DNA from 3 places in the Modestobacter sp. SYSU DS0290 genome. Region 1 is predicted to be linked to each of the others. Evidence: predicted binding sites of a transcription regulator. Region 1 holds the regulator's gene; each other region holds the start of a gene.

Region 1 (10,236 bases):
CGGGCCAGTGGACGGTGGCGCTGTGGTCACGGAGCGCCCCGGCTGGGGCGCTCCGTGACCGGCCGCGTCAGCTGCAGCCGCTGGTGGAGCCGCAGCCCTCGCAGACGTAGCAGCTGCCGGCCGGGCGCATCTTGGTGCCGCAGGTCATGCACAGCGGCGCGTCGGTCGCGGTGCCGGTGACCAGCTCCAGGAGCTCGGCCGAGGAGTGGGCCTCCTTGATGGCCTCCTTCGGCGACTCCTGCTCCTTCGCCTTGGCCGAGGCCTCGGCCGGCGCCTCGGTGGGCACGGAGCCGCGCATCGCCTCGACGTCGACCTCGTCCTCCTCGGTCACCTGCGGGGTGGCGGCGGAGGTGTCGTAGCCGGCGACCTGGGCGGCCCGCTCCTCGGCGCTGAAGATGCCGAGGTTCGCCCGCTTGTCCACCGGCAGGTGGTCCAGCGCCAGGCGACGGAAGATGTAGTCCATCACCGACTGGGCGATGCGGATGTCCGGGTCGTCGGTCATGCCGGCCGGCTCGAAGCGCATGTTGGTGAACTTCTGGATGTAGGTCTCCAGCGGCACACCGTGCTGCAGCGCGATCGAGATGCCGATCGAGAAGGCGTCCATCACCCCGGCCAGGGTCGAGCCCTGCTTGCCGAGCTTCAGGAAGACCTCACCGAGGCTGCCGTCCTCGTACATCCCGGCGGTCATGTAGCCCTCGGCGCCGGCGACGCTGAAGGACGTCGTCATGCTGGTCCGCTTCTTCGGCAGCCGCTTGCGCACCGGGTGCGACAGCGCGGTGGCGGCGGGCGCCGTCTCCTCGACGGCGACCTCGGCCTTGGCGCCGTCGTTCTTGCCCTTGCCACCGGACAGCGGCTGGCCGACCTTGCAGTTGTCGCGGTAGATGGCCAGCGCCTTGATGCCCATCTTCCAGCCCTGGAAGTAGATGTCCGCGACGTCCTCGACGGTCGCCGACTCGGGCATGTTCACGGTCTTGCTGATCGCGCCCGAGATGAACGGCTGCACCGCGGCCATCATCCGGACGTGGCCCATCGGGGAGATGGAGCGCTCGCCCATCGCGCAGTCGAAGACCTCGTAGTGCTCCGGGCGCAGGCTCGGCGCGTCGACGACGTGGCCGTGCTCGGCGATGTACTCGACGATCGCCTCGACCTGCTCCTCCTGGTAGCCCAGGCTCTTCAGCGCCCGCGGCACCGTCTGGTTGACGATCTGCATGGAGCCGCCGCCGACCAGCTTCTTGAACTTGACCAGCGAGAAGTCCGGCTCGATGCCGGTCGTGTCGCAGTCCATCATGAAGCCGATGGTGCCGGTGGGGGCCAGCACCGAGGCCTGCGCGTTGCGCCAGCCGTTCTCGGTGCCGATGGCCAGGCACTCCTGCCACTGCTGGGTGGCGACCTTCAGCACGTCGGCGTCGTCGGCGCCGACCGGACGGATGGCGTCGTTCGCCGCGGCGTGCTTGCGCATGACCCGGGCGTGGGCGTCGGCGTTGCGGGCGTAGCCGTCGTAGGCACCGACGACTCCGGCCAGCTCGGCCGAGCGCCGGTAGGCGGTGCCGGTCATCAGCGAGGTGATCGCCGCGGCCAGGGTCTGCCCGCCACGGGAGTCGTAGGCGTGGCCGGTGGCCATCAGCATCGCGCCGAGGTTGGCGTAGCCGATGCCCAGCTGCCGGTAGGCCCGGGTGGTCTCACCGATCGGGTCGGTCGGGAAGTCGGCGAAGCAGATCGAGATGTCCATCGCGGTGATGATCAGCTCGACGGCCTTGACGAAGTTCTTCGAGTCGAACGTGCCGTCGTCCTTGAGGAACTTCATGAGGTTCAGCGACGCCAGGTTGCACGAGCTGTTGTCCAGGCTCATGTACTCCGAGCAGGGGTTGGACGCGTTGATCCGCCCGGTCTCGGGGTTGGTGTGCCAGTCGTTGATCGTGTCGTCGTACTGGATGCCCGGGTCGGCACACTCCCAGGCCGCCTTGGTGACCTTGCCGAACAGCTCACGGGCGTCGACGGTCTCGATGACCGAGCCGTCGGAGCGGGCGCGCAGACCGAACTCGGTGCCCTCCTCGACCGCCCGCATGAACTCGTCGTTGACCCGGACCGAGTTGTTGGCGTTCTGGTACTGGACGCTGGTGATGTCCTTGCCGCCCAGGTCCATGTCGTACCCGGCGTCACGCAGCGCGCGGATCTTGTCCTCCTCGCGCGCCTTCGTCTCGATGAACTCCTCGATGTCGGGGTGGTCGATGTCGAGGACGACCATCTTCGCCGCGCGGCGGGTGGCGCCACCGGACTTGATGGTGCCCGCGGAGGCGTCGGCACCACGCATGAACGAGACCGGGCCGGAGGCGGTGCCACCGGAGGAGAGCAGCTCCTTGGACGAGCGGATGCGGGAGAGGTTCAGGCCGGCGCCGGAGCCGCCCTTGAAGATCAGGCCCTCTTCCCGGTACCAGTTCAGGATCGAGTCCATCGTGTCGTCGACCGCGAGGATGAAGCAGGCGCTGACCTGCTGCGGCGAGGCGGTGCCGACGTTGAACCACACGGGCGAGTTGAAGCTGAACACCTGGTGCAGCAGCATCCAGGTGAGCTCGTGCTCGAAGATCTCGGCGTCGCCCTCGGAGGCGAAGTAGTCGTGCTCGCGACCGGCCGCACCGTAGGTGAGCACGACCCGGTCGATCAGCTGGCGGAGGCTGGTCTCGCGCTGCGGGCTGCCGACCGCACCACGGAAGTACTTCGTGGTGACGATGTTGGTGGCGTTGATGCTCCACTCGGCCGGGAACTCGACGCCCCGCTGCTCGAAGTTGATCGAGCCGTCGCGCCAGTTGGTCATGACGACGTCGCGGCGCTCCCAGACGACCTCGTCGTAGGGGTGCACACCGGCGGTGGTGAAGACGCGCTTGACCTTCAGGCCCTTCCCCCGGGTGGGCGCCTTCGGGCTGCGGCGGTTCCGGGTGGTGGCGAGGCGGTCGGCTGTCTCGGTCATCGTGCGAGGGCTCCCTGGGTGTACATGCTCTGGCGTCGAGCTGAGCGGCGGTGCTGGCGGAGCGGCTGGGGAAGCCGGCGGGTGCCGGAGCCGGGTGGTGCGGTGCGGTCTCCTCGTCGAGACCTGTGTAGTCGGGGGGTGTGACGGTTTCGGTGGGCCGGCGGCGGGACCCGGTCCTCAGGACCCGGCGGGCGCACCCGGCGGTCCGCCGCCCGCGGTGGCCGCCCCGCCGGCGCGGGCGTTCACCGCGGCGCGCAGCTCGGCGATCTCCTTCTCGAAGTCCGCGGCGGAGCTGAAGCTGCGGTAGACGCTGGCGAACCGGAGGTAGGCGACCTCGTCCAGGTCGCGCAGCGGGCCCAGGATCGCCAGGCCCACCTCGTGGCTGGGGATCTCGGCGCACCCGGTCGCCCGGACGGCGTCCTCGACCTGCTGCGCCAGCAGCGCCAGCTGGTGCTCGTCGACCGGACGCCCCTGGCAGGCGCGGCGCACACCGGCCACCACCTTGGCCCGGGTGAACGGCTCGCTCACGCCGCTGCGCTTCACCACGGCGAGCACGGCCTCCTCGACGGTGGTGAACCGCCGTCCGCAACCGGGGCACGAACGGCGCCGACGGGTGGTCGCACCCTCGTCGGTCTCGCGCGAGTCGATGACGCGGCTGTCGGGGTTGTGGCAGAAGGGGCAGCGCACTGCGGGTCCACCTCCTCCCGAGGTGTCGCGGCCGGGTTCCCTGCGGTGCTGTGACACCGTGGACCACCCGGCCCGTGGACCGTTCCTGTGGACTGCTCCGGGGACATCCGGTGGATGGGCCGGGGAGAACGTGTGGAACGGCTGTGGACGACTTACATCCGTGTAAGCACTAGATGTTGTGGTGGAACCGTACGGCCACCCCTACAGGTGTGCAAGCCCTGCTGCGCGTGTCGTGTTCCGCAGCCGCCCCGCCCGCCGCTCCCACCCTCACCAGTCACAGCACCGGCCACCCGCCTGACCCGCCAGCCCGTTCAGGGCAGCTCGATCACCTGGCCCGGGTGGAGGACGACGTCGTCGAGGTCGTTGCGGTCGCGGATCGCGTCGACCACCGCCCGCCGATCCTCGTCCGGCGCCACGTCGCCGGCGATCGACCACAGCGTGTCGCCGGGCTGGACGACCACGGTGACGGCGCCGGCGAGCTGCAGCGCGGGCTCCTCGGCAGCGACGACCGCGACCGCGCCCGCGGCCACCCCCAGGCCGATCGCCACCGACACCGCCGCCACCACCCGCCGACCCCACCGGGTGAGCCGCAACGGCGGCTCCGCATGCCACCCGCCCGACGAGGGCGCCACGACGGGGCCGGCCGGATACCAGCCCCCACCCCGGACCGGCCGTGCACCCGCAGCCCCGGAGCGTGCCGCCGGCCGCCCGCTCGGCCGCACCGCCGGGCGCCGCCCGACGCGAGCCCCGGCCACCGCGGCGGAGGCACGGCCGACCCCGGGTCCCGCCGACACCAAGCGCAGCGACGGGCGAGGCGAGGTGGGCGGCACGGTGCCGGTGGTGGTGGCGGTGGACTGGGCGTGGACCATCGGTGCACTCCTCACATCGGGCGCCCGCTCGGGCACCTTCTCGAACGTCTGTTCGATTCGAACGTCTGTGCGATGTCTACCGCACCCCGCCGACAGGAGTGCTCCGACACGGCGCGTGTTCGAACACCTGTTTGAACAGCAGCGGTCGAGCCGCTACCGTGCGCAGTGAGACCACGACGGCGTCCCACCCCACCTCTCCGAGCGGGGCGCCACCGGGCAGCTGCGCGCGCAGCCGGACGAGGAGGACACATGGCGGTCGACGGCCGGACGGCGGACGAGCGCAAGGGGTCCAGCCGACGCAAGCGCACGGCTGGGCAGGCAGCGGAGCCGACCGCGGGCACCGGCGGTGCCGCGATCCGCGAGTTCCCCGACCGGGGCGAGGCCGGTGACGGACTGACGCAGCGCCAGCGCCGGGTCCTGGAGGTCATCCGCGACTCCATCGAGCGCCGCGGCTACCCACCCTCGGTCCGCGAGATCGGCGAGGCGGTCGGCCTCTCCTCCGCCTCCTCCGTGGCCCACCAGCTGTCGGTGCTGCAGCGCAAGGGCTGGCTGCGCCGCGACCCGAACCGCCCGCGTGCGCTGGACGTGCGGCTGCCCGGCGAGAACGGCGCGGCGACCGGACCCGACGCATCCGTGGAGGCGCTCGCGGCCGCCGGCGCCGCCACCGGCGTCGACGAGGCAGGGGCGCCGGCCCCCACCTACGTGCCGCTGGTCGGCCGCATCGCCGCGGGTGGCCCGGTGCTGGCTGAGCAGGCGGTCGAGGAGGTCTTCCCGCTGCCCCGCGAGCTGGTCGGCGAGGGCACGCTGTTCATGCTCAAGGTCACCGGTGACTCGATGGTCGAGGCCGCCATCTGCGACGGCGACTGGGTCGTGGTCCGCCAGCAGCCCAACGCCGAGAACGGCGAGATCGTCGCCGCGATGATCGACGGCGAGGCGACCGTCAAGACCTACAAGCGACGCGACGGCCACGTGTGGCTGATGCCGCACAACCCGGCCTACGCGCCGATCCCCGGCGACGACGCGACCGTCCTCGGCCGGGTCGTGACGGTGCTGCGCCGGGTCTGACCCCGGCCGCCGCCGGCGGGGTCACTCCCGCCGGCGGCGCAGCTTCCCGGCGATCCAGACCACGACCGTCGCGACGCCGGCCGCGATGACGCCGGCCGTCACCGGCGGCACCCCGCGGGCCGCGGTCACCAGCTCCCCCGTCGGCTCGGCACTGGGCGCGGCGTCGGTCGGCGTGGCGTCGGCGGCCGGATCACCGGGCAGGGGGACCAGGGTCACCGGAGCGGGCAGCCCCTCGCTGGTGACGAGCAGGTCGCGGTTGTTCGCCGCGAAGGTGATCGCCTCGCCCTGCGGCGACTCCGGGAGCGCGATCCTGATCGGCGAGCCGGACAGTGCCCCGGCCACGTCCGAACCGGTCAGCGGCCAGACGTAGGCGTCGGTGTAGGTCCGCAGGGCGATCCGCTGCCCGTCGGCCGACACCGCTCCCCCGGTCACCAGCAGCTGACCCGCCCGGCCCACCGGTCCGCCGGGGGTGCCGGTCAGGGAGAGGCCGAGCCCCACCACCCGGGTCATCGGAATCGTGGCCCCGTCGGCCAGGGGCGCATCGGGCCGGTACACCCCCGAGGAGCCGAGCACCTCCTTGGTGACCAGGTAGGGCGTGCCATCCGGGGCGAGCAGCAGCGCCTCCGCGTCGTGCGCCCCGTCCGGATAGGTCAGCCGGGTCAGCGTGGTGCTGCCGTCGGGCCGCAGCCCGATCAGCGCCACGGTCTCCCGGACGGCGTTGTTGTCCCCAGTGTCGGCCAGCCACAGCGTGCCGTCCGCGGCCAGGGCGAGGTCCTCGGGGTCGTAGGGGTCGACGTCCCCCGCACGCAGCTCGGCGACAGCGCAGGACGCGTCGAGGACGTACACCTCGGCCCGGTCACCGCCGTCGTTCATCGCCAGCAGCGTCTCCCCGGCGCTGGCCAGCCCGGAGATCTCGGGCAGCCGCGGGTCGGTGATGGTGCAGCGGGTGCTCGGCGCGGTCTCCTCGGCCAGCGCTGCCGAGGCCGGCAGGAGCGCGAGCACGACCGCAGCGGGCACGGCGAGCAGCGCCGGGTCCGCCAGACGGTGGCGGACGGCGCGGCTACGCGGCCGGGCGGCCCGCTCTGGCACGGACCCAGCGTGACACCACGACTGCGTCCAGTGCGTGAACCACGCCCAAGAGGACGATGCCGAGAGCAGCTCCCACGACTGCATCCGTGACCCAGTGGAAGTTCAGCGCCACCATGGCCACTCCCGTGGCCAGCGGCCCCAGCACGCTGAGCACCCCGGCGGCGCGCTGCAGCCGGGCGTGCAGGCCGTACTGGACGACCTGCCAGCGAGCCACGCCCCACATGAGCACGGCGTTGGCCACGTGCCCGGACGGGAAGCTCTCCCCACCGCGATGGAAGTAGGAGCCGGGATAGGCCGGCGCGGTACGCCCGGTACCCCACTTCAGGGCGTAGACCGCCGCGGTGAGCAGGGCCAGCGCCAGCAGCACGCGGAGCAGCGGGGCCGCCGTCCGGTGGCGCCAGAACAGCCAGCCCACCAGGCCGGCGAGCACCACCAGGATGGTGACCCGCCCACCGGCCTGGGTGAACACCCACACCGGCCAGTAGGCGGCGGAGTCGCGCAGGCCCCAGGACCCGATCCGGTCGGAGACCGCCAGGTCCAGTCGTTCCAGGAGCCCGCCGGCGAGGAGGTCGACGGTGACGCCCACGGCGACCAGCGCGGCGACGAGCACCAGCCACCACCGCGGCCGGCCGACACCGACCACCGGCTGCGCTCGAGGCCCGCGACGATCGGCGGCGCTGGACCTCACGCGCACCGCTCCGCTCGCCACGGCGTCACGGTACCGGCACCGTGACCTGACCGTGACCCTCCCGGGACGGCGCGGTGGTCGAGCCCGACGCCGGCGCCCCGTACGCCGCGCCCGGCCCCGGCCGGTGGTCAGCCGCCGGCGACGGGGGTGGCGAACCCGTCGAGCGCGGCCGCCAGGCCGTCGTCGACCCGCGCGGTGAGCCGGGTGCCGTCGGCCTCGTGCCGCTCCTCGAGCACCTCGCCGTCCCGGTGCACCCGGGCGACCAGGTCACCCCGGTCGTAGGGCACCAGGACGTCGACGTCGACGTGCGGGTGCGGCAGCCGGGCGGCGACGACGTCGCGCAGCGCGTCGATCCCCTCACCGGTGCGGGCGGAGACCCAGGCCGCACCGGGCAGCGCCTGGCGCAGCATCAGCACGTCCTCCTCACTCATCGCGTCGACCTTGTTGACGACGATGAGCTCGGGCACGGCGGCGGCGTCGATCTCCCCGAGCACGGTGTGCACCGCGTTGATCTGGCCGATCGGGTCGGGGTCGGAGCCGTCGACGACGTGCAGCAGCAGGTCGGCGCCGGCCACCTCCTCCAACGTCGACCGGAACGCGTCGACCAGCTGGTGCGGCAGGTGCCGGACGAACCCGACGGTGTCGGTGAGGGTGTACTCGCGCCCCTCCGGGGTCTGCGCCCGGCGGACCGTCGGGTCCAGGGTCGCGAACAACGCGTCCTGCACCAGCACCCCGGCGTCGGTGAGCCGGTTGAGCAGGCTGGACTTGCCGGCGTTGGTGTACCCGGCGATCGCCACGCTCGGCACGGCGTTGCGGGACCGGCTCGAGCGCTGGGTGGCCCGGGCCGTCGCCATGCCGGCGATCTCCTTGCGCAGCTTGCTCACCCGCGCGCGGATCCGGCGGCGGTCGGTCTCGATCTTCGTCTCACCGGGGCCGCGGGTGCCGATGCCGCCACCGCCGGCGACACGGCCACCGGCCTGCCGGCTCATCGACTCACCCCAGCCGCGCAGCCGCGGGATCATGTACTGCATCTGGGCGAGCTCGACCTGCGCCTTGCCCTCCCGGCTGGTGGCGTGCTGGGCGAAGATGTCCAGGATCAGCGCGGTCCGGTCGACCACCTTGACCTTGAGCACCTTCTCCAGCTGGTTGAGCTGGCCGGGGGTGAGCTCACCGTCGAAGACCACGGTGTCGGCACCGGTGGCGGCGACGATGTCGCGGATCTCGGTGGCCTTGCCCGAGCCGACGTAGGTGGCCGGGTCGGGCTTGTCGCGGCGCTGGACCAGGGCTTCCAGGACCTCGGAGCCGGCCGTCTCGGCCAGGGCGGCGAGCTCGGCCAGCGAGCGCTGGGCGTCGACCGCCGTCCCCTCGGTCCAGACCCCGACCAGCACGACGCGCTCGAGGCGCAGCTGGCGGTACTCGACCTCGGTGACGTCGGTGAGCTCGGTGGAGAGCCCGGCCACGCGCCGCAGGGCGCCGCGCTCCTCGAGCGCGTAGGAGCCGGTGGTGTCGTCCGGCTCGTCCCAGGAACCGGACGACGCCGGGCGGGTGCGGGCGGGGTCGGGAGAGGCCGGGGCGCGGTCCTCGGCGGCGAGGGCGTCGCGGTCAGCAGCGGTGGTCATCGGGTCCAGCGTGGCACGGCCCTCGGTGCGGGGCGAGTGAGTTGTCGTCATCGACTGTGTCGTCATCGCCCGGTACAACGCCTCAGGGGTCCGGATGCATCCCGAGGTAGAGCGACCACCGCTCCCCCGCCGGGTCCACCGGCCGGCGGGCGAACTCGTCCAGCAGGCCGTGGAGCCGGCCGCGGAACTCCGCCAGCGCCTCGGGGCCCAGCTGCAGACCCAGCCGGGTGCTCTCCAGGTGCTCCTCGCCCACGGCGGCGACCTCCTGGAGGAAGGCGGCGAGCGAGACGTCCGCCCCGGATCCCGCCGCGCCGGCGCCGTCCATCAGCCAGCTCTTCCCGGTGGCGCGGTAGGGCACCTCCCGGGCGCCGCGGTTCCCGCGCCGCACCGGCTCGGCGGCCAGGAAGCCGGTGTCGACCAGGGTGCGGACGTGGTGCAGCACGGTGGCCGGGTTGCGGTCCAGGCGAGCGGCGATCTCCTTGTTGGTCAGCGCCTCATGCAGGCACAGCCGCAGGATCCGCAGCCGGACGGCGGAGGCCAGCGCCCGCGCCTCGGCATCGGTGGCCGGCCGGCGCGGGCCGGCGAACCGCGCAGCCCGATCCGCCTCCTGCTCGCTCATCCCGGTCAGCCTAGGGCGACGCGCCGCCCAGTGATTGACACTTCCCGATCACTCGCCCAGGCTCGCCGGGTGACCAGCGACCGGAGCCTGCTGCGGCACTCCGACTTCCGCCGGCTGTGGGCGGCGGAGACCGTGAGCCAGGTCGGCACCCAGGTCACCCTCCTCGCCCTGCCGGTGATGGCGGTCTCGCTGCTCGACGCGACGCCGCTGCAGATGGGCGTGCTCACCGCGCTGGAGACCGCCGCCTTCCTCCTCATCGGCCTCCCGGCCGGTGCCTGGGTGGACCGGTGGCGCCGCAAGCGGGTGCTGGTGGCCGCCGACCTGGTGCGGGCGGGAGTGCTCGGCACGCTGCCGCTGGCGTACCTGTTCGACGTCCTCACCCTGGGCCAGCTGTTCGTCGTCGCCGCCCTGACCGGGACGGCCACGGTCTTCTTCGACGTCGCCTACCAGAGCTACCTGCCCGCACTGGTCGACCGCGACCAGCTCGTCGACGGCAACGGCAAGCTGGAGGCCAGCCGCGCGGTGGCCCAGGTGGCCGGCCCCGGCGTGACCGGCGTGCTGCTGCGGGTGATGAGCGCGCCGTTCCTCGTGGCCTTGGACGCGGCGTCCTTCCTGCTGTCGGCGCTCCTCCTCGG
Region 2 (10,236 bases), on a different contig from region 1:
GAGGTGTTCCTGGTGTCGCGGATGCGGGAGGCGCACGTGCACGGCGTGCCGGCCCGCCAGGCAGTCGGCACCGGCTTCGGGCAGAGCTCGAAGGTCGTGGTCGCCGCCGCGGTCATCATGATCGCGGTGTTCGGCGGGTTCGCCGCGGCGTCGGAACCGCTGATCAAGATGGTCGGTCTCGGGCTCGCCGCGGCGGTCTTCTTCGACGCCTTCGTCGTCCGGCTGACGCTGGTGCCCGCCGTCCTGCAACTGCTCGGGGAGCGGGCGTGGTGGCTGCCGCGCTGGCTCGACCGGCTGCTGCCCCGCGTCGACGTGGAGGGTGCGTCGCTGGCCCCCGCGCAGGCCGAGGCGCGACCCGACCTGGCGCTGAGCAACCGCTGATGAGCACTAGGCCGGGGGTGCGGGACGCGGCGGCCGCGCTCGTCGCATTCCTCTTCGCCGCCCTCGGGGCCAGCATCGGCACCCAGGGGATCGTCGGTCCGGCCGTGCTCGTCCCCGGCGTGCTGCTGAGCCTGGTCGCCAGCGCAGCGCTGTTCACCGCCGCCCGGCGGCCGCGCGCCGCGACGGCCGTCGCGATCTGCTGCGAGACCGCCGCGTGCGCGCTCGGCTACCTGCCGACGCCGTTGCTGCTGGCCCCGCTGATCGGCTGCCTGTACTGGCTCGCGGTCGTCGGGTCGGTGCGGGCGGTCGCCTGGTGGACCGGGTCCGCGGTGGCCGCGGTGATCCTGGGCGGGCTGACCGACGCCCCCACCGGGGGCTCGCTGGTGCTGCGCACCGTCGGCGTCGCGCTGTGGCTGCTGCCGGCGGTGTTCGCCGGCCGCACGGCCCAGGCCCACCGCTCCTACCTCGACGTGGTCCAGGCCCGCGCCGAGGACGCCGAGCGCAGCCGGGACGACGAGGTGCGGCACCGGGTGGGCGAGGAACGCCTGCGCATCGCCCGCGAGCTGCACGACGTCGTCGCCCACCACCTCACGGTGGCCCACGCGCAGGCCGGCGCCGCGGACCACCTGCTGGACAAGCGTCCCGAGCAGGCGCGGGAGCTGCTGGCCGGGCTCAGCGTCTCCACGTCGGCGGCGCTCCAGGAGCTCAAGGCCACCGTGGCCGTGCTGCGCACCTTCGACGACGACCCCCCGGTGGACACCGTGCCGGCACCGGGCCTCGACCAGCTCGACGAGCTGGTCGAGCCGTGCCGGGCGGCCGGCATCGAGGTCACGGTGGTCCGCGAGGGGCCGCTGGAGTGCCTGCCCCGGCTGGTCGACGTCACCGCGTACCGGGTCGTCCAGGAGGCGCTGACCAACGTCACCAAGCACGCGGTCCGGCCGTCCGTGACGATCACCGTGCGCCGCACCGAGGACACCTTCTGCGTTCAGGTGAAGAACACCGGCGTCCGGCCCGGACCGGTGGGATCGGGCTACGGGCTGATCGGGATGCGCGAGCGCGCGCTCGCGCTGGACGGCACGGTCCAGGCCGGCCCGGTCGGGTCCGATCGGTACGCCGTGACCTTCACCGCCCCGCTGAAGCCCTGGGAGGGAGCCCGATGATCCGGGTGCTGCTGGCCGACGACCAGGCGCTGCTGCGCTCGACGTTCCGCATGCTGATCGACTCCGAGGACGACCTGACGGTCGTCGCCGAGGCCGCGAACGGCGAGGAGGCGGTCGACCTCGCCCGGCGGCACCAGCCGGACCTGGTCCTGATGGACATCCGGATGCCGGTCCTGGACGGCCTCGCCGCGACCCGGCAGATCTGCTCCGCCCCCGACCTGGCGGGCACGCGGGTGCTGATCCTGACCACCTTCGAGTCCGACGAGCACGTGGCGCACGCGCTCCGGGCCGGGGCGAGCGGCTTCCTGGGCAAGGACGTCACGCCCGCCGAGCTGCTCGCCGGGATCCGGACGGTCGTGGACGGGGAGGCGCTGCTCTCGCCGGTCGCCACTCGGGTGCTCATCGACCGCTTCCTGGCCGGTCCGGACGGCGTCGGAGACCTGCCGCGCGGACTGCTCCCGAGGCTGACCGACCGCGAGCGCGAGATCACCGGGCTGGCCGCGCTCGGCCTGTCCAACCAGGAGATCGCCGACCGGCTGGTCGTGAGCCCGCTGACCGTGCGCACCCACGTGCACCGGGCGATGACGAAGCTGGGTGCCCGCGACCGGGCCCAGCTGGTCGTCATCGCTTACCAGGAGGGGTTGGTCCGAGCGCCCTGACGGGGCGATCTGCGTCCTGACCACCGACCAGATCAGCCGAGCCCGCGACCTCAGTGGCGGGAGTTGAGCCGGGCAGCCTGGCGGGTGAGGTGGTCGCGCTCGGCCCTGTTGCCCGCCAGGGCGGCCGCCTCGGCGTAGAGCCGCGCCGCCGTCGCCCGGTCGCCGTCCTTCTCGTGCAGGTACGCCTGGACGGCGGCGAAGCGGGGGACCGAGGCGTCCACCGAGGCGAGCGCCGCCAGGCCGGCGCGCGGACCGTCGGCCTCTCCGACGGCGACGGCGCGGTTGAGCAGCACCACCGGGCTGCCGGTCAGCCGGACCAGCTCGTCGTACCACTCGACGATCTGCACCCAGTCGGTCTCCGCGGCGGTGGGTGCGTCGGCGTGCAGCGCCGCGATCGCGGCCTGGGCCTGGTACTCGCCGAGCCGGTCCCGGGTCAGGGCGGCCTGCAGCACCTGGACTCCCTCGCTGATGAGCGCGGTGTCCCACCGGCGGCGGTCCTGCTCGGCGAGCGGCACCAGGCTGCCGTCGGGGGCGGTCCGGGCGGCGCGCCGGGCGTGGTGCAAGAGCATCAGCGCGAGCAGCCCCGCCACCTCGGGGTGGTCGACGGCGGCGGCGAGCTGACGGGTGAGCCGGATCGCCTCCGCGGCCAGGTCGACGTCGCCCGAGTAGCCCTCGTTGAACACCAGGTACAGCACGCGCAGCACGGTGGCGACGTCGCCGGACTCGTCGAACCGGACGCCGGAGACGGTGCGCTTCGCCCGGCTGATCCGCTGCGCCATCGTCGCCTCGGGCACCAGGTAGGCCGCGGCGATCTGCCGGGTGGTCAGCCCGCCGACGGCGCGCAGCGTGAGCGCGACCGCCGACGCCGGCGTCAGCGACGGGTGGGCGCAGAGGAAGTACAGCTGCAGCGTGTCGTCCGCCGAGGGCACCGGCCCGGACGGCGGTTGGTCGGCGACCGCCTCCTCCCGGCGACGGCGGGTGGCCTCCGCCCGGGTCGCGTCGAGGAACTTGCGCCAGGCGACGGTGACCAGCCAGCCCGTCGGGTCCCGCGGTGGGGCGGCCGGCCAGGTGCGGACCGCCTCGACCAGCGCCTCCTGGACGGCGTCCTCGGCCGCCGCGAAGTCGGCTCCGCGACGGACGAGGACGCCGAGCACGCCCGGCACCAGGCTGCGCACCAGGACGTCGTCCACCGGTGGGGTCACTCGGTGATGGTGGGGGGCGCCCCCAGGAACGGCCGCAGCTCCAGCCACTCGCGGATCGGCTCCCCATCCGGCCCGGGAGCGGCCGACAGCTCGCCGGCCAGCTCGACGGCCCGCTCGTGGCTGTCGACGTCGATCACCATCCACCCGGCGATGAGGTCCTTGGTCTCGGCGAACGGCCCGTCGGTGACCGGCGGGCGGCCCTCGCCGTCGTACCGCACCCACACTCCCTCGGGAGCCAGGGCCTGCCCGTCGACGAACTCGCCGGTCTCGGTCAGCTTGGCCGCGAAGTCGTTCATGTACTGGACGTGGGCCGAGACCTCGTCCGGCGTCCACCGGTCCATCGGCGCGCAGTCGAGCGACTTCGACGTGCTCCGGTAGTGCTTGAGCATCAGGTACTTGGCCATCGTGGATCTCCTCGGTGGTGGTGCGGCCCATCGTGGCCGCGGACACCCGGGGGACGGAACCGGTCGCGGATTCTCGACATCGGACGTCGCTCAGCGGCGGCGCGGTCGTGGTCGGCCGCTCATCGGACCTCGGGGCACTGCTGCCTCGCGGCTTGTCTCTCGCGGCTTGTCAAGGTGTCTCGAACATCTGTGGACAGGGCGTTGACCTGCGGATTCGGGTTGAGCGACCACCTCATCCGCGATAGTCTTCGCACACACGTTCGAACGCAGTGGGAGGTGTCGTGAGCGAGTTGATGTCGGCTCTCGACGCCTTGGCGGCCGACGATCTGCACGGTCTGACGGACGGCGGCGTGCTCGACCGGATCGCCGAGTTGGTGGCCGTGCAGAACCGGGTCGCCGCGGAGCTGACCCGCACGGTGCGGTGCGCGGAACGTGGTGGCCGAGAAGGTGGGGGAGTCCGAGGTTGCCCGGGCAGCCGAGCAGGGCATCGACCTGGCTGCGTTCGACCGGGTGTGGGCGCAGGTGGCGGCGGAGTCGCCGCACCAGTCGCTGGTCGCCGCGGTGCAGGCATTCGAGGACGCGCTGGACCCCGACGGCCCCGAGCCGGACCCGACGGAGGGTCGTCGGCTGACCATCGCCAAGCACGCCGATGGCAGCGTCACCGGCCGTTTCGACCTGGACGCGGTGGGTGGGGAGAAGGTGCAGGCGGCGATCGAGTCGATCATGCAGGCCGACCGCCCCAAGGGCGACAGCCGGACCCGGGCGCAGCAGAACGCCGATGCGCTGGTGCAGCTGTGCGACAACCAGCTCGCCTCGGGCAACCTGCCGACCCTGCGGACGGTGAAGCCGCACGTGGTCGTGGGCATCGACCTCGACGACCTGGTCGACCCGGCCACCGGCGCGGGTGCGGCGGACCTGAGCTTTGGGGCGACCATCTCCGCCGCCCGGGCCCGCTACCTGGCCTGTGACGGCAGCATCTCCCGGATCGTGATGGGCCCCGATGGGACCCCGCTGGATCTGGGCCGGGACCACCGGGTGGTCACCCCTGGCTTGCGCAAGGCAGTGGAGCGGCGGGACGAGAGCTGCGTGTTCGCCGGCTGCGGCGCTCCGAGCTGGTGGTGCGACGTCCACCACCTGATCCACTGGCTGCACGGCGGCGAGACGTCGTTGGAGAACTCAGCGTTGCTCTGCGAACGGCACCACACCAAGGTCCACCACGGCTTCCGGGTCGAACGAGATCCCGGCGGCCGATGGCGCACCCGGCGCCCCGACGGCACCGAGATCCTCGTCGGCCCCCTGCTGACCTGACGCGTGTCCGATCTCCGGGCGTCCGGCAGCGCCCAACGCGCCCGGACGGCGGCGCGCTGCGTCGGGCCACGACACCGATCAGCGTCGGAACCGCCGCTCCGGAGCTCGGCCGCGTCTCGGAACCCGGCTCGCAACACTCACCGGCAGCGGGTTGCGGGCGCTGCCTGACCAGGAGAGCCTGTCCCCGGCGCGACCCGTGATCATGCTGCGGGGAGCGGGGGGACCAGGCACCACGGCTCTGTCGTCGACGCTCGGGAAGCCACCCATGACCGGCTACGTGCTCCGCCACTCCGCCATCTCGCTCACCCTGCTCGGAGCGCTGCTCGCCGCCGGCGGGGGCGTTCTCCTGCTCCTCGGTGCGCCCCTCTGGGTGCCGATCGTGCTGGCCGTCGTGGTCGTCGCCGCGCAGTACGCGATCGCCCCCTACCTCATCCAGTGGCTCATCCCCGCCACCCGGATCGCCTGGACCGGCGACCGCTACGACACCGACCACGAGGTCGGTGCGCTCGTCGCCCGGCGCTGCGCCGAGGCCGGCGTCCGCCCGGTGCGACTCGGCATCGTCGACGACGGGACGCCCAACGCCTTCACCTTCGGGCACACCCGCGGCAACGCCCGGATCTACGTGACCCGCGGACTGCTGGAGCGCCTCGACGAGCGTGAGCTGGACGCCGTCGTCGCCCACGAGGTCGGGCACGTGCGGCAGAACGACGTCGTCGTGATGGCGATCGCCGGCACCGTGCCCGTCGTCCTCTACTACGTGTACCTCTCCCTGCGGAGCAGCAACAACGCCAACACGGCGATCCCCGCGGTGATCGGGTTCCTCGGCTACCTGCTGTCCCAGCTGGTGGTCCTGTCGCTGAGCCGGGCACGGGAGCTGGGGGCCGACCACTACAGCTGCTCGGTCACCGGGCACGGCGACGCGCTCTGCTCCGCCCTGGTCAAGATCGGCTACGGCATGGGCCAGGTGGACGCCGAACGGGCGGCCGCCGCGCACGAGGCCAAGCAGAGCAAGCAGAAGGAACGGCAGAAGGAGCTGGCCAAGCAGGACCGGCGGCACCAGCGGGTGCGGGCCGTCGGGGTGCTCGGCATCGCCGACCAGGCGCAGGGTGCCACCGTGCTCGCCGCCCGGGAGCGCGGGCTCGAGCCGATGGAGGTGATCGGCGCCCTGCGCTGGGACACCTGCAATCCGTGGGCCCGCTTCACCCAGCTCTTCAGCACCCACCCGCTGATCGTGCGGCGGATCGCGTCCCTGGAGGACAGCGGACTGCCCGGTGCCCCGCAGCGCTGGAGCTCGCGGGCGGTGGCCGAGTCGTGCGAGGGCCCCGAGCTGGCCCGCGCGCGGCGCCGCTTCTGGCTGGAGCTCCCGGTGCGGTACCTGCCGTTCATCGCCCTGCTCGTCGGCGCCGTCGCCTGGGGTCTGGACGACTGGCTGCTGCTCGCCCAGGCCGCCACCGTCGGCGGCGCGGCGCTGTTCGTCCGCACCGCCTTCGCGCGGCCGCTCGGGCCGAGCCGCCCCCAGGCCCGGGTCACCGAGCTGCTCACCCGGCTCGACGCCAGCCCGGTCACCGGCCTGCCCGTCGAGCTGCGCGGGCGGGTGATCGGCCGCGGCACCCCGGGCTACGCGCTCAGCCCCGACCTCGTCGTCCAGGACGAGTCGGGGTTCGTGCCGGTGCTGTACCTGCAGCCGTGGCCCTTCGCGCGCAGCCTCTTCGGCCTGCTCCGGGTGCCCGACCTGCTGGACACCGACGTCGTGGTCCGCGGCTGGTACCGGCGCAGCCCCGCCCCCGTGCTGGAACTTCGTGAGCTCGTGCCCGACCGCGGTGCGCGCGTCCGCGGCTTCCAGTGGGTCGCTGCCTACGCGGTCTCGGTCCTCATCGCCGCTGCCGGGGGAGCCGCCTGGTTGCTCCTCTCACTGGGCGCCTGAGGACGGCGGACGAGCGCCGGTGCGGCACCGACGGCCGTGCCCGGCCGGGAGACGTCCGGCGACTGCGAGTCGTCGCCGGGGTGCCCGACCTCGGCACCGGCACCGGCGATCGTGGCGAGCAGGGCCAGTGACTCGGCCGACCGGGAACCCGGCTCCGCCTGGTAGACCACCAGCACCTGGTCGTCGGCGTCCGCGACGGCGAACTTGTCGTAGCGCAGCTCCAGGTCACCGACCTGCGGGTGCTGCATCCGGTACACGCCGCCGCCGGGGTGCCGGCGCACGTCGTGGCGCGCCCAGAGCCGCCGGAACAGGTCGCTGCGCACCGACAGCTCGCCGACCAGCTCCGCCAGTCGCGGATCGTCGACGTCCGGGCCGGCGGCGCTCCGCAGCACGGCGACCAGGTCGACGGCGGCCGCCTCCAGCTCGGCCGGGGAGCCGAAGGCGCCCGGCTCGAGGAGCACGGTGCGCAGCAGGTTGGTGCCCGGGGTGAACAGCGGCGACAGCGCCACCGCCAGCCGGTTGGCGGCCAGCACGTCGAGGTGGCGGCCCTGCACGAAGGCCGGCGTGTGCTCCCACGACGCGATCAGCTGGGTGACGCTCGGTCGCACCCGCTCGGCACGGCGCTGCGCGCGCCGGCGGCGGGGCGCCGGGTCCGCCAGGTCGTGCAGGTGCGCGGTCGACGCGCCGTCCAGGCCCAGCGCCCGCGCCACCGCGTCGAGCACCTGCGCCGACGGGTGCCGGTCACGCCCCTGCTCCAGGCGCGTGTAGTACTCGGTGCTGACCCCGGCGAGCATCGCCAGCTCGTCGCGGCGCAGGCCCGGCACGCGGCGGTGGTTGGTCACGGGGATCCCGACGTCCTCGGGACGCACCCGCTCGCGCCTGGCCCGCAGGTACTCGCCGATCAGGTTCTCCGCCATGCTCGAACCGTAGGTCGCCGCGGCGCCCCGCTGCCTGTCCCTGCCGGCACCCCCTCCCCGGGGGCCTGGTTGCCGGCGCACCGCCTCCCGACGCTGGGCGCATGACACGAACCTGGCTCATCACCGGGGTGAGCAGCGGCTTCGGCCGCCAGCTCGCCGAGCAGCTCCTCGCCCGCGGCGACCGCGTCGTCGGCACCGTCCGGCGGCCCGACGCGGTCGCCGACCTCGTCGACACCCACCCCGACACCTTCGCCTTCCAGCGCCTCGACCTCACCGACACCGACCGCATCCGCCCGGTCGTGGACGACGCGCGGGCCCGCTTCGGCCGGCTCGACGTCGTCGTCAGCAACGCCGGGTACGGGCTGTTCGGCGCCGCCGAGGAGCTCACCGACGAGCAGGTGCGCCACCAGCTCGACACCAACCTGCTCGGCTCGGTCCAGCTCATCCGCGCCGCGCTCCCGCACCTGCGCGCCGCCGGCGGCGGGCGGGTGCTCCAGCTGTCGTCGATGGCCGGCCAGGCCGCGTGGCCCGGCTCCTCGCTGTACAACGCCTCGAAGTGGGGCATCGAGGGCTTCTGCGAGGCGCTGGCCCCCGAGGTGGCACCGTTCGGCATCGGCGTCACCATCGTCGAGCCTGGCGGCGCCCGCACCGACTTCGGCTCCAGCGGGCTGCGCTTCGCCGTGCCGCTCGACGCCTACGACGACTCGCCGGCGGCGGCGGTCCGCGCCTTCCGGGACGGCGGCCCGCCCGGCGTCATCGGGGACCCGGCCCGGATGGCCGCCGCGATGATCGACAGCGTGGACCGGGACCCCGCGCCGCTGCGCCTCGTGCTCGGCAGCGACTCGTGGGCCGGGATGACCGCGGCCCTCGAGGCCCGGCTGGACGCCGTCCGCGCGCAGCGGGACACCGCCGCCGTCACCGACTCCTGACGGGAACGGGCGGTGTGGGGTGCCCAGCGGACGACGCCCCGCGCCGCCTGGGCCCGGCCGGGAACAGCCCGGGCCCAGGCGGAGGGTCACCAGCCGACGGCGCCGTGCCGGTCGGTGAAGGTGCCGGTCGGGCCGTCCGCGCCGATCGTGGCCATCGCCACGATCGCGCCGGTGCCCTCGGTGACGGTCTGCGGGCCGGCGTGGCCGTTGAAGTCGGTGGCCGTGTAGCCCGGGTCCACGGTGTTGACCCGCAGCTGCGGGAGGAACTGGGCGTAGATCGAGGTGAGCATGTTGACCGCCGCCTTGCTGGCCGAGTAGCCGAGCGAGGGCACGGAGTGCTCGATGCGGGACTCGTCGGAGCGCGCGGCGAACGAGCCCAGCCCGCTGGACACGTTCACGATCACCGGCGCCGCCGACGCGCGCAGCAGCGGCAGGAAGGCGTGCGTCGTCCGGACGATCCCACCGGTGTTCGTGTCCAGCACGGCCATCAGGTCAGCGGCGGTGTAGTCCTCCACCGCGCCGATCGGCCCGGCGATGCCCGCGTTGTTGACCAGCACGTCCAGCCCGCCGAACCGCTCCCGCACCTCCGCAGCCGCCGCGGCCACCGACTCGTCGGAGGTCACGTCCAGCTGCACCCAGTCCACGCCGAGCTCCTCCGCCGCGCGGCGCCCGCGCTCAGGATCGCGGGCGCCGATCGCCACCCGGTGCCCGTGCTCCTTCAGCCGCCGGGCCGTCTCGTAGCCCAGGCTCTTGTTCCCACCGGTGATCACTGTCGTCGTCATGCCACCGACAGTGCCCCCGGACCGGCGGTGTCCGGTGGTCCCGTTCGACGGGGGGAACGGCAGTACCACCCAGCTCGCCCACGGTGGACGACGATGGGCGCATGACCGACCGAGGGGAACTGGCGACGCTGCTGCGCGCGTGGCGGGAGCGGCTGCAGCCCGCCGCCGTCGGGTTCCCGGCCGGGCAGCGGCGCACCGCGGGCCTCCGCCGCGAGGAGGTCGCGCTGCTGGCCGGGCTGTCGGTCGACTACCTCGTTCGGCTGGAGCAGGGGCGCGCGGCGCGGCCGTCGGCGCAGGTCGTCGCGTCGCTCGCCCGGGTACTGCAGGTCGCCGACTGCGAGCGTGACCAGCTGTACCTCGCCGCCGGGCTGCCCGCCCCGGCCGCGAGCGCCGTGCCGACGCACATCCCCGGCAGCGTGCAGCGGCTGATCGCCCGCTTGCCGGACGTCGCCGTCAGCGTCTGGACCGCGCACTGGACGCTGCTGACGCTCAACGCCGCCTCGGAGGCGTTGCTCGGTCCCGTCCAACCGGGGGAGAACCTGATCGCCGCGCAGTTCGCCGGCCGGACCC
Region 3 (10,236 bases), on a different contig from region 1:
GACACGTCCAGGGCGACCATCGCCGCCCCGCCCAGCGCGCCGACCACGGTGCCGAGGCTGAAGCCGGCGTGGAAGCGGCTCATCACCGCCTGGCCCAGGTGCCGCTCGACCACGGCGCCCTGCACGTTCATGCCGACGTCCCACGCGCCGTTCGCGAACCCCATGACGAACAGCCCGATCACCAGCGGGAGCACGCCGAACAGCGGCGCCACGGCGACGACGACCAGCGCGACGGTGAGCAGCCCGGCCATCAGCGCCACCGTGCGCCGGGAACCCAGCCGGGCGATGACCGGCCCGGACAGCGGCAGCGCGATCACCGACCCGGCGGCGATCGCCAGCAGCACCAGGCCGAGCGCGGCGGGGTCGAGGTCGAGCCGGGTGCGCACCTGCGGGATGCGGGCGGCCCAGCTGGCGAAGGCGAAGCCGGCCCCGATGAACGCGACGTAGGTGGCCCGGGTGGCGGCCCGCACCTGCGTGGCCGATGGCCCGGTGGTGGTGGTCATGCCTGCTCCTGGGGGGTGGTGCCCGGCCGCACGACGCGGGCGATGATCTCGGTGGTGTGGGCCCGGTCGACCGGGGTGGTGGCCAGCACCTTGTGCATGACCAGCCCCTCGATCAGGGCGTCGACCCCGCGGGCGGTGACCGGGTCGACGAACCGCTCCAGCACGCTGCGGCTGCGGCGCATCCACGATTCGGTGACCGCGCGCAGTGACGGGTCGCGCAGCGCCGCCAGGTAGAGCTCGTAGGCCACCGCCCAGTCCCGGTCGTCGGCGCCGGCGTCCCCGTGCACCAGGTCGGTGACCGCCGCGACGACGTCGGCCCGGCTGTGCACCTGGTGGAAGTGCGCCTCGTAGGTGGCCGCCATCCGCTCCGCGTGCCGGGCGAACGCCTGGGTGAGCAGGTCGTCGAGGCCGGTGAAGTGGTAGGTGAGCGACCCCAGCGGGACGTCGGCCGCCGCGGCGATGAGCCGGTGGGTGGTGTTCGCGACGCCGTGCTCGGCGATCACGTCGAGGGCCGCGTCGACGATCCGGTCGGCCCGCTGCGGGTCGTGCCGGCGGGTGCTCACCCGAGCTGGCGGACGACCCGGGCCGGGTTGCCGACCGCCACCACGTCCGCCGGCAGGTCGCGGGTGACCACGGCTCCGGCACCCACGACGGTGTTCTCCCCGATCGTCACCCCGGGGCAGACGATGACGCCGCCGCCGAGCCAGACGTTGTCGGCGATGGTGATGGGCGCCGACCCCTCCCACTTGTCGCGGCGGGGACCGGGCTCGACCGGGTGGGTGGCGGTCAGCAGCTGGACGTTCGGGCCCATCTGCACGTCGTCGCCGATGGTCACCCGGGCGACGTCGAGGACGACCAGGCCGAAGTTGGCGAAGGTCCGCGCGCCCACCGAGGTGCGGTACCCGTAGTCGCAGCGGAACGGCGGGCGCAGCTCGCTGCCCGGGCCGAACGCCGCCAGCAGCTGTTCGAGCACCTCGCGGCGGGCGGCGCCGTCGGTGGGGTCCATCGTGTTGTAGCGGTGGCTGAGCTGCTGGGCGCGGGTGCTCTCGGCGGCCAGCTCCGGGTCGTCGGCGATGTAGAGGTCACCGGCGAGCATCCGCTCGCGCATGGTGCGCGCGTCGTCCATGTGTACAAGCGTACACATCGGGCGTGACGACGGGAACGGTGTGGTCGCGGGATGCGCTGGGCACCCGACCGTGCATGGCTGAAGACGACATCGACCAGCTGCCGACGGGGCGGACCCGACTCGTCGACGTGGGCGGCGTGCGCCTCAACGTCTGGACGGCGGGGGAGTCCGGGCCGCCGGTGCTGCTGGTGCACGGCATCCCCACCAACCACCGGCTGTGGTGGGACGTCGTCCCGCCGGTCGCCGCCCGCGCGCGGGTGTTCGCCGTCGACATGCTGGGCTACGGCGAGTCCGTGGCCCCGGACGGGCACCCGGTCGACCTGGCCACCCAGGCCTCGCTGCTGCTCCGGCTGCTGGACGCCCTGGAGCTGGACCGGGTCGTCGTCGTCGGGCACGACCTCGGCGGCGGGGTGGCGCAGATCCTGACCACGATCGCGCCCGACCGGGTCGCCGGCCTGGGTGTGGTCGACGGGGTCAGCTACGACGGCTGGCCGGTGCCGTTGGTGCGCGCCATGAAGGCCGCCTGGCCGCTGGTGCGGCAGTTGCCTCCGCCGGCGGTGGCCACCGCACTGCGCCCGGCGCTGCGCACCCTCTTCGCCGACCAGGACCGCGCCGCACCCTTCATCGACCGCTTCGTGGCGCCATGGGCCCGCCCCGGTGGCCCGCACCTGCTGGCCCGGCACCTGCGGTCGCTGGACTCGGTGTACACCCAGACGGTGGCGCCGTTCCTGCCCCGGCTGACCATGCCCGCCGAGATCGTCTGGGGCCGGCTGGACCACCAGATGAAGCCCCGCTACGGGGAGCGGCTGGCCGAGGACCTGCCCGACGCCCGGTTCACCCTGGTCGACGGCGCCAGCCACTTCGTGCCCGCCGACCGGCCCGAGGTCGTCGCCGAGGCCATCGGGCGGCTGCTCGACCGCACATGACCCGCGCACTCCGTGAGGTGTCCCGCCGGCAGGTGCTCGCCCTGGCCGGCGGGCTCGCCCTGGCGGGCTGCGGCGGGCAGGTGCTCACCTCGCGGAACGGCTCCGGTGGGGACGACGACGCAGCGACCCTGACCGCCCGGCCGGGGGAGCCGTCGGCCGGCCCGGCGTCGGATGGCACCCGCCCACTCGGGGTGGCGGACGAGCGGGACGCGCTGCTGCACGTGCCAGCTGGCCTCGACCCGGGCCGGCCGGCGCCGCTGGTCGTCTCGCTGCACGGCGCCGGCGGCGACGCGGCGGCCGGCCTCGGGCTGCTCCAGTCCCTCGCCGACGAGCGCGGCCTGGTGCTGCTCGCCCCGGCATCGCGCGGCTCCACCTGGGACGCCGTCCGCGGCGGGTTCGGTGCCGACGTCGCCGTCATCGACCGGGCGCTCGGTGCGGTGTTCTCCCGGCTGACCGTCGACCCGGAGCGGGTGGCGGTGGCCGGCTTCTCCGACGGTGCGACGTACGCCCTGGGGCTGGGGCTGGCCAACGGTTCGCTCTTCCGCCGCGTGGTGGCGTTCTCGCCCGGCTTCGTGCCGCCCGGTCCGCGGGCCGGGCAGCCGGCGGTGTTCGTCTCGCACGGCACCGCCGACGACGTGCTGCCGATCGACCGGACCAGTCGGGTGCTCGTCCCGGAGCTGCAGGACGACGGGTACGACGTGAACTACCGCGAGTTCGACGGCCCGCACGTGGTGCCGCCGGAGATCGCGCAGGAGGCGGTCGACTGGCTCGGCTGGTGAGGGGCCGGCCGCTGTCTGCTCCTGGTGTGGATCGGCTGGGCCGCGAGGCTGCGACTCCGACCTGTCGGAACTGTCGTACCTCGTACGTATGTTCGAGGGCGTGACGGAGACCGCGGCCCTGCCCCCGCCGTCGGTCCCGTCTGCCCGGTCGGCCAACGTGGTGCTCGAGCTGCACTACCCGGAGTCCCGGGAGTCGTCGCCGGCGTCGGAGTGGCCCGATGAGCTGCTCGCGGCCCGGCTGCAGGGCATCCAGCGCCAGCGGGCGAGAGCCACCGCGGAGGAAGCCGAACTGATCCTGGCCCTCGCCGGTCAGCGGCCCTCCGCCGCCGATCCTGCGCCGGATCGTCCCGGTGCCCGGCGGCAGGGGTGGACCGCCCAGCCGGCCGACGGCGAGGTGAGTGAGTTCTTCACCGCCGAGCTGGCCACGGTGCTCAACGTCGGCCGGGGGACGGCGGCGATCCGGCTCACCAGGGCGCTGGTGTGGCGGGACAAGCTCCCGGCCACCTTCGCCGCGCTGCGGGCCGGGGACCTGGATGAGCGGCGGGCGCAGCAGTTGGCCGACGCGTTGAGGTCCGTTCCCGCGGAGGTTGCCGCCCGCGTGGAAGCGACGTTGCTGGGTGAGGCCGGTGATCTGTCGGTGACCGGGGTGGGCAAGCGGGCGACGGAGTTGGTGCTGCGGTTCGATGCCGACGCCGCGGAGGAAGCGCGGGTGGAGGCGGAGAAGGCCGCTGACGTGCACGTGTACCCGTCGGCTGGTGACGGTCGTGCCGTGCTGGCGGTGGACCTGCCCGCGGACGTGGCCGCCGAGGCCCACGACCTGATCGACCAGCTGGCCCGGATGCTCAAGGCCGACGGGGACCCCCGGCCGATCGGTCAGCTGCGCACCCTCGTGGCCGCGGCGCTGATCCTCCGCCCCGCCGACAACGGCCTGCCGCTGCTCACCGCGAACCTGACGGTCACCGCGGCGCTGGAGGCCCTGGAAGGCGGGGTCACGCCGGGTGAGGTGAACGGGCTGCCGATCACCGCCGCCCACCTGCGCGACCTGCTCGCCCGGGTCGGCGCGCTGGGCCTCACCGCTCCCGAGGGCGGGACGCTGAGCTTTGCGATCACCGGACCGGACGGGGAGCTGCTGGCCACCGTCACCCCCGCGGAGCTCACCCGCTCGGCGAAGCGTGGCTGCCCGCACCATCCAGGGGGTGAGTGCGGCTGCGCGCTGCTGGGACCGCCGCCCGCGACGGCGAACTACCGGCCCACCGAGCGCCAGCGCGCCTTCCTCACCACCCGGGATCGCCGCTGCCGCTTCCCCAACTGCGGCCAACGCGTCGGCTGGGCCGACCTCGACCACGTCATCCCGCACTCCTGCGGTGGCGTGACCGACTGCGCCAACCTCTGCTGCCTGTGCCGCTCCCACCACCGGCTCAAGACCCACGCCCCCGGCTGGCGGTTCGCGATGACCCCCGACGGCACCCTGCGGGTGACCACCCCCAGCGGTGTCACCCGCACCACCCGACCACCCGGCCGCCGACCACCCGATCCCGAACCACCCGAGTGCCGTTCAGCCGCCGGACCGGAACCGCCGCCCCCCGGGCCGGACCACGACCCCCCGCCGTTCTGAGTCGACACCCGGAGTGGCCCATGTCGCCGTGCCGACGTGTCGACGAGCGGGTTCCGTGTCGTGTCGACACGTCGTCTCGTCGACACGACACGGCATCAGCTGGGGCGCGAGGCTGGATCGGGCGGGGAGTGGGACGGGCGGAGAGTGGGACGGGCGGAGAGGGACCGGGCGGTTGGTGACTCAGCCGGTGGCGACCTCGACCCGGCCGTCCCGCAGCCGCACCGGGTACACCGGGACCGCCACCGCGGGGTCATCGAGACAGACCCCGGTGCGCAGGTCGAACACCTGCTTGTACATCGGCGAGGCCACCGTGGGGGCGTCGCCGCGGGTGCCGACGAGGCCCCGGGCCAGCACGAACGCGCCGCTGAACGGGTCGCGGTGGCCCACCGCGTGCAGGCTGCCGTCGAACAGCCGGAAGACGGCCACCTGCACCCCGTCCACCAGCGCCGCGACGCCGCGCTCCGGGAGCAGGTCGTCGAACGCGCAGATGGTCGTCCAACCGGGCGCGGTCCCAGTGGTGGTCGCAGTCGCAGTCGCCGGCGACGGGGTGTCGAGTGTTGCGGTCATCGGGGGAGCACCTCCAGGCGGGGGCCGGCCACCAGCACGGCGCCGGGGCGGTCGGTGTCGGCGTCGGTCGCCGGGCGCGGCTGCCCGCGCTCGACCACGTACGCCAGCGACGGGTCGGGGGAGTCGGGTGCGTTGACGAAGGCGGCGAACCGGCGCAGCTTCTCCGGGTCCTCCAGCGTCGCCCGCCACTCGTCGGTGTAGCCCTCGACGTGCGAGGCCATCGCGGCGTCCAGGTCGGCGGCGATGCCCAGCGAGTCCTCGAGCACGACGGCGCGCACGTGCTCCAGCCCGCCCTCGATCTCCTCCAGCCAGGGCGCGGTGCGCTGCAGCCGGTCGGCGGTGCGCACGTAGTAGACGAGGAACCGGTCGATGGTGCGCACCAGCGTCTCGGTGTCCAGGTCCTCGGCCAGCAGCTGCGCGTGCCGCGGGGTGAACCCGCCGTTGCCGCCGACGTAGACGTTCCACCCCTTGTCGGTGGCGATCACCCCGACGTCCTTGCCGCGCGCCTCCGCGCACTCCCGCGCGCAGCCGGAGACACCGAGCTTGATCTTGTGCGGTGACCGGAGGCCGCGGTAGCGCAGCTCCAGGGCGACGGCGAGCCCGACGGAGTCCTGCACCCCGTAGCGGCACCACGTCGACCCGACGCACGACTTCACCGTGCGCAGCGACTTGCCGTAGGCGTGCCCGGACTCGAACCCGGCGTCCACCAGCCGCTGCCAGATCGCCGGCAGCAGCTCCATCCGCGCACCGAACAGGTCGATCCGCTGGCCGCCGGTGATCTTCGTGTACAGCCCGAAGTCGCGGGCCACCTCGCCGATGGCGATCAGCCCCTCCGGGGTGATCTCCCCGCCGGGCACCCGCGGCACCACCGAGTAGGTGCCGTCCTTCTGGATGTTGGCCATCACGTGGTCGTTGGTGTCCTGCAGCGCGGCTCGCTCGCCGTCCAGGACGTGCCGGCCGTCCAGGCTCGCCAGGATCGAGGCGACCACCGGCCGGCAGATGTCGCACCCGCGGCCGCGGCCGTGCCGCTCGACCAGCTCGCTGAAGCTGGCGATCCCGGTGACCCGCACGATGTCGAACAGCTGCGCGCGGCTGACGTCGAAGTGCTCGCACAGCGCCCGGCTGACGCTGACCCCGGCGGCCTCCAGCTCGGTGGTCACCAGCTTCTTCACCAGCGGCAGGCACGACCCGCAGCTGGTGCCCGCCTTCGTGCACCCCTTCACCGCGCCCAGGTCGGTGCAGCCCTCGCAGCGGACCGCGTCCCGGATCGTCCCGGCCGTCACGTTGTTGCAGGAGCAGACCGCGGCGTCGTCGGGCAGCTCGGCCGACGCCGGCCCGCCCTCCGCGCCCTCGGGGAGCAGCCAGGCTGCCGGGTCACCGCCCAGCTCACGGCCCACCAGCGGGCGCAGCCCGGCGTAGGCGGTGGCGTCACCGACCAGGATCCCGCCGAGCAGCGTGCGCGCGTCGTCGGAGAGGACCAGCTTCTTGTAGACCCCGGCCACCGGGTCGCCGTAGACCACCGACAGCGCCCCGGGCGTGGTGCCGAACGCGTCGCCGAAGCTGGCCACGTCCACCCCGAGCAGCTTCAGCTTCGTCGACAGATCCGCGCCCGGGAACTCCGCGGCACCGCCGAGCAGCCGGTCGGCGACCACCTCGGCCATCGTGTAGCCCGGCGCGACCAGGCCGTAGGTGCGCCCGTCGACGGCGGCGACCTCGCCGATCGCGTACACCGCCGGGTCCTCGCTGCGGCAGCTCGCGTCGACCAGCACCCCGCCGCGCGGCCCCACCGGCAGCCCGGCGGCGCGGGCCAGCTCGTCGCGGGGGCGCACACCGGCGGCGAACACCACCACGTCGACGTCCAGCTGCTCGAGCCCGGTGGCCGAGCCCTCCGCGGCGTGCATCCGCCCGACCCGGCCGTCGCGCCCCGCGGTGAGCTTCGCCGTCGCCGTCCCGGCGTGGATCCGCACGCCCAGCGCGCCGACCAGCCGGGCCAGCGCCTCGCCGCCGCCGTCGTCGACCTGCAGCGGCATCAGCCGGGGCGCGAACTCGACCACGGAGGTGTCGACGCCGAGCGCGGTCAGCGCGCCGGCGGCCTCCAGGCCGAGCAGCCCGCCGCCGACGACCGCACCGGTGACCGGCCGGGGCAGCTCCCGCTGCCGGTCGGTCACGTACCGCCGCAGCGCGGCGACGTCGTCGATGGTCCGGTATACGAAGCAGCCGGTGAGGTCGCGCCCCTCCACCGGCGGCACGAACGCCGACGAGCCGGTGGCCAGCACCAGCGCGTCGTAGGGCAGCTCCCGGCCGGTGGCCGTCGTGACCCGCTGCGCCGCGCGGTCGACCGCGGTCACCTGCTCGCCGCGGCGCAGCGTCACCCCGGGTGTCTCCCACAGTTCGGGCTGGCCCAGGGACAGGTCCTCGGGGTCGCGCCCGGAGAAGTAGGAGGTCAGCGCCACCCGGTCGTAGGGAGCCCGGGGCTCCTCCGCGAGGACGGTGACCTGCCAGCCGCCCCCGTCCACGTCGCCCGTGTCGACCGCGCCCCGGTCGACGAGCGCCTCCACCAGCCGGTGGGCGACCATGCCGCCGCCGACGACGACCAGCTGCCTGGGGGAGAGAGGCATGGGGCGGGTGCTCCTTCGCGGCGGTGCGGGCGCCGGGAGGCGCCTCGGGGTGCCAGGCGAAGGTATGGACGGCGTGTTTCCCGGAGCCGCCGCGAGCGTTACGCGTCGGCTAGCTCGGCTGCACAGCCATGACGGCCGCGCTGTGAGATGCCGGCCGCATCGCCGCGGCGAGCCGGGTGAAGCCGTCCTCCAGCGACACCGCGGGCGCCCAGCGCAGCGCCTCGCGGGTGCGCCGCTGATCGAACCAGTGCGCGGTGGCCAGCTGCTCGGCGAGGAAGCGGGTGAGCGGGGGAGTGTCCCGGCGCCCGGTCGCCCGCCAGACGCCCTCGACGACGGCGCCGGCGGCCCAGGCCAGCGCGAAGGGGACGCGCCGGGAGGGGCCGGGCACCCCGGCGGCCCGGCACAGCCGGTCGAGCACCTCGGCGACCGGCCGGGGCTCGCCGTTGGAGACCACCAGCGCCTCGCCGTGCACCGGCCCGCAGGCGTCGACCGCGGCGACCAGCGCCGCTGCGGCGTTGTCCACGTAGGTCGTGTCGATCAGCCCGGCGCCCGTGCCGATCACCGGCAGCCGGCCGGCCCGCGCCCGGGCGACGATCCGCTCCACCAGCTGCGGGTCGCCCGGCCCCCACACCAGGTGCGGGCGGACGGCGAGCACGGCCAGCGACGCGGAGTCCGCCGCGAGCGCCTCCTGCTCGGCCAGCGCCTTGGAGCGGGCGTAGGCGCCGCGGGCCCGCACCGGGTCGGCCGGCCCGGCGCCCGCGCCGGCCAGCGCCGCACCCGCGTGCGCCACCGACGGCGAGGAGACGTGCACCAGCCGGGCGACCCCGCCGGCGCGGCAGGCGTCGACGACCGAGCGGGTGCCCTCGACGTTGGCCCGCCGGTACTCCGCCCAGGGGCCGACGACGTCGACCTTCGCGGCCAGGTGCACGACCGCGTCCTGCCCGGCGACCGCGCGCGCCACGGCATCCCGGTCAGCGACGTCGGCCAGCACCTCCGCGCACGGCAGCCCCGCCGGACGCCGCTGCAGCACGGTCACCTCGTCGCCGCGCTCGATCAGCGCGGTGGCGGTGGCCCGGCCGAGCATCCCGCTGGCCCCGGTGACCAGCACCCTCACGGGACCCTCACGCCCCGGGCCGGCGCACGCCCGTGCGGGAGCCGGCGAGCAGCCGGTCGGCCTGCCGGGCGACGGCGGCCCGGTCGACCTTGGACTGGTGGCGGATGTCGACCGGCAGCCGGTCGGCGGTGAGCACGGCCGCCACCGGCACCACCGCCCGCGCGCGGACGGCGTCGGCCAGCTCCGTGTCGGCGGGCTGCAGCCGCCCGCGCCGGGCGCCGCCGCCTTCGGGCACCACGACGACCACCAGGGCCTGGGTGCCGGCCGGGCCGACCCCGACGGCGGCGGCCGCGGCGATCCCGGGCAGCTGCTCCACCCGCTGCTCGACGCCGACCGGGGTGACCGGGCCGGCGGGCGTGGTGACCACGTGCGGCAGCCGGCCCTCCACCCACAGCCGGCCATCGGCGTCCAGGTGCCCGACGTCGCCGGTGCGGTGCCAGCCGGCATCGCGGGAGGAGAGCCGCTCGGTGATCCACAGCGCGTCGTAGCGGTCCTTGACGTGCGCGCCGCGCACGCAGACCTCGCCGGTCACGCCGGGTGCGGTGCTCAGCGGACCGGTGGCGGCGCCGGTGCCGTCCAGCGGGCTGACCCGCACCTCCACCCCGGGCAGCGGGCGCCCGACGCAGACGCCGTCCGGCGTCCCGCCCGCCTCCTGCTCGGCGGCCTCGATCTCGGCCAGCGAGACGTCGGTGACCGGCAGCGCCTCGGTCATCCCGTACGGGGTGTGCGCCTCGGCGGCGGGGAGCACCTCGCGCAGCGCGCGCAGCAGGGACGCCGGCACCGGCGCGCCGGCCGACATCACGAGCCGGACGCCGGCCAGCGCGGACCGCTGCGCGGCGGTGAGCTCGCCGGCAGTGGCCACCACCCGGCGCAGCGCCGCGGGCGCGGCGAACAGCACGGTGGCGTCGACGGCGGAGACGGCGTCGGCCAGCGCCGCGGCGGTCAGCGTCCCCGGGGCGGTGACGTCGATGTCGGGCACCGCGGAGCC

The links. The regulator LexA, encoded in region 1, represses DNA repair genes until DNA is damaged. The targets are predictions, from matches to a motif close to TCGAACANNTGTTCGA.
Region 2: the regulator LexA is predicted to act here: its motif matches at 4,055-4,070, upstream of ACI795_RS03730 (DUF222 domain-containing protein).
Region 3: the regulator LexA is predicted to act here: its motif matches at 3,415-3,430, upstream of ACI795_RS11440 (DUF222 domain-containing protein).

What each region holds. Positions count from the first base shown of each region.
Region 1 is NZ_JBJHAI010000025.1:31,287-41,522, reverse strand. Features, by position in the region: gene ACI795_RS17315 (vitamin B12-dependent ribonucleotide reductase) at 68-2,965, opposite strand; gene nrdR (transcriptional regulator NrdR) at 3,143-3,652, opposite strand; gene ACI795_RS17305 (LysM peptidoglycan-binding domain-containing protein) at 3,964-4,245, opposite strand; gene lexA (transcriptional repressor LexA) at 4,771-5,586, shown strand; gene ACI795_RS17295 (hypothetical protein) at 5,608-6,675, opposite strand; gene ACI795_RS17290 (phosphatase PAP2 family protein) at 6,647-7,384, opposite strand; gene hflX (GTPase HflX) at 7,492-8,982, opposite strand; gene ACI795_RS17280 (ArsR/SmtB family transcription factor) at 9,065-9,601, opposite strand; gene ACI795_RS17275 (MFS transporter) at 9,671-10,236, shown strand, end outside.
Region 2 is NZ_JBJHAI010000002.1:91,664-101,899, forward strand. Features, by position in the region: gene ACI795_RS03705 (MMPL family transporter) at 1-381, shown strand, start outside; gene ACI795_RS03710 (sensor histidine kinase) at 381-1,541, shown strand; gene ACI795_RS03715 (response regulator transcription factor) at 1,538-2,200, shown strand; gene ACI795_RS03720 (RNA polymerase sigma factor) at 2,251-3,402, opposite strand; gene ACI795_RS03725 (YciI family protein) at 3,399-3,806, opposite strand; gene ACI795_RS03730 (DUF222 domain-containing protein) at 4,242-5,114, shown strand; gene ACI795_RS03735 (M48 family metalloprotease) at 5,380-7,038, shown strand; gene ACI795_RS03740 (helix-turn-helix domain-containing protein) at 6,969-7,955, opposite strand; gene ACI795_RS03745 (SDR family oxidoreductase) at 8,057-8,884, shown strand; gene ACI795_RS03750 (SDR family NAD(P)-dependent oxidoreductase) at 8,971-9,666, opposite strand; gene ACI795_RS03755 (helix-turn-helix transcriptional regulator) at 9,768-10,236, shown strand, end outside.
Region 3 is NZ_JBJHAI010000011.1:72,501-82,736, reverse strand. Features, by position in the region: gene ACI795_RS11465 (MFS transporter) at 1-503, opposite strand, end outside; gene ACI795_RS11460 (TetR/AcrR family transcriptional regulator) at 500-1,066, opposite strand; gene ACI795_RS11455 (sugar O-acetyltransferase) at 1,063-1,629, opposite strand; gene ACI795_RS11450 (alpha/beta fold hydrolase) at 1,704-2,555, shown strand; gene ACI795_RS11445 (alpha/beta hydrolase) at 2,552-3,334, shown strand; gene ACI795_RS11440 (DUF222 domain-containing protein) at 3,435-4,949, shown strand; gene nirD (nitrite reductase small subunit NirD) at 5,130-5,516, opposite strand; gene nirB (nitrite reductase large subunit NirB) at 5,513-8,134, opposite strand; gene ACI795_RS11425 (NAD-dependent epimerase/dehydratase family protein) at 8,244-9,248, opposite strand; gene ACI795_RS11420 (alpha/beta fold hydrolase) at 9,256-10,236, opposite strand, start outside.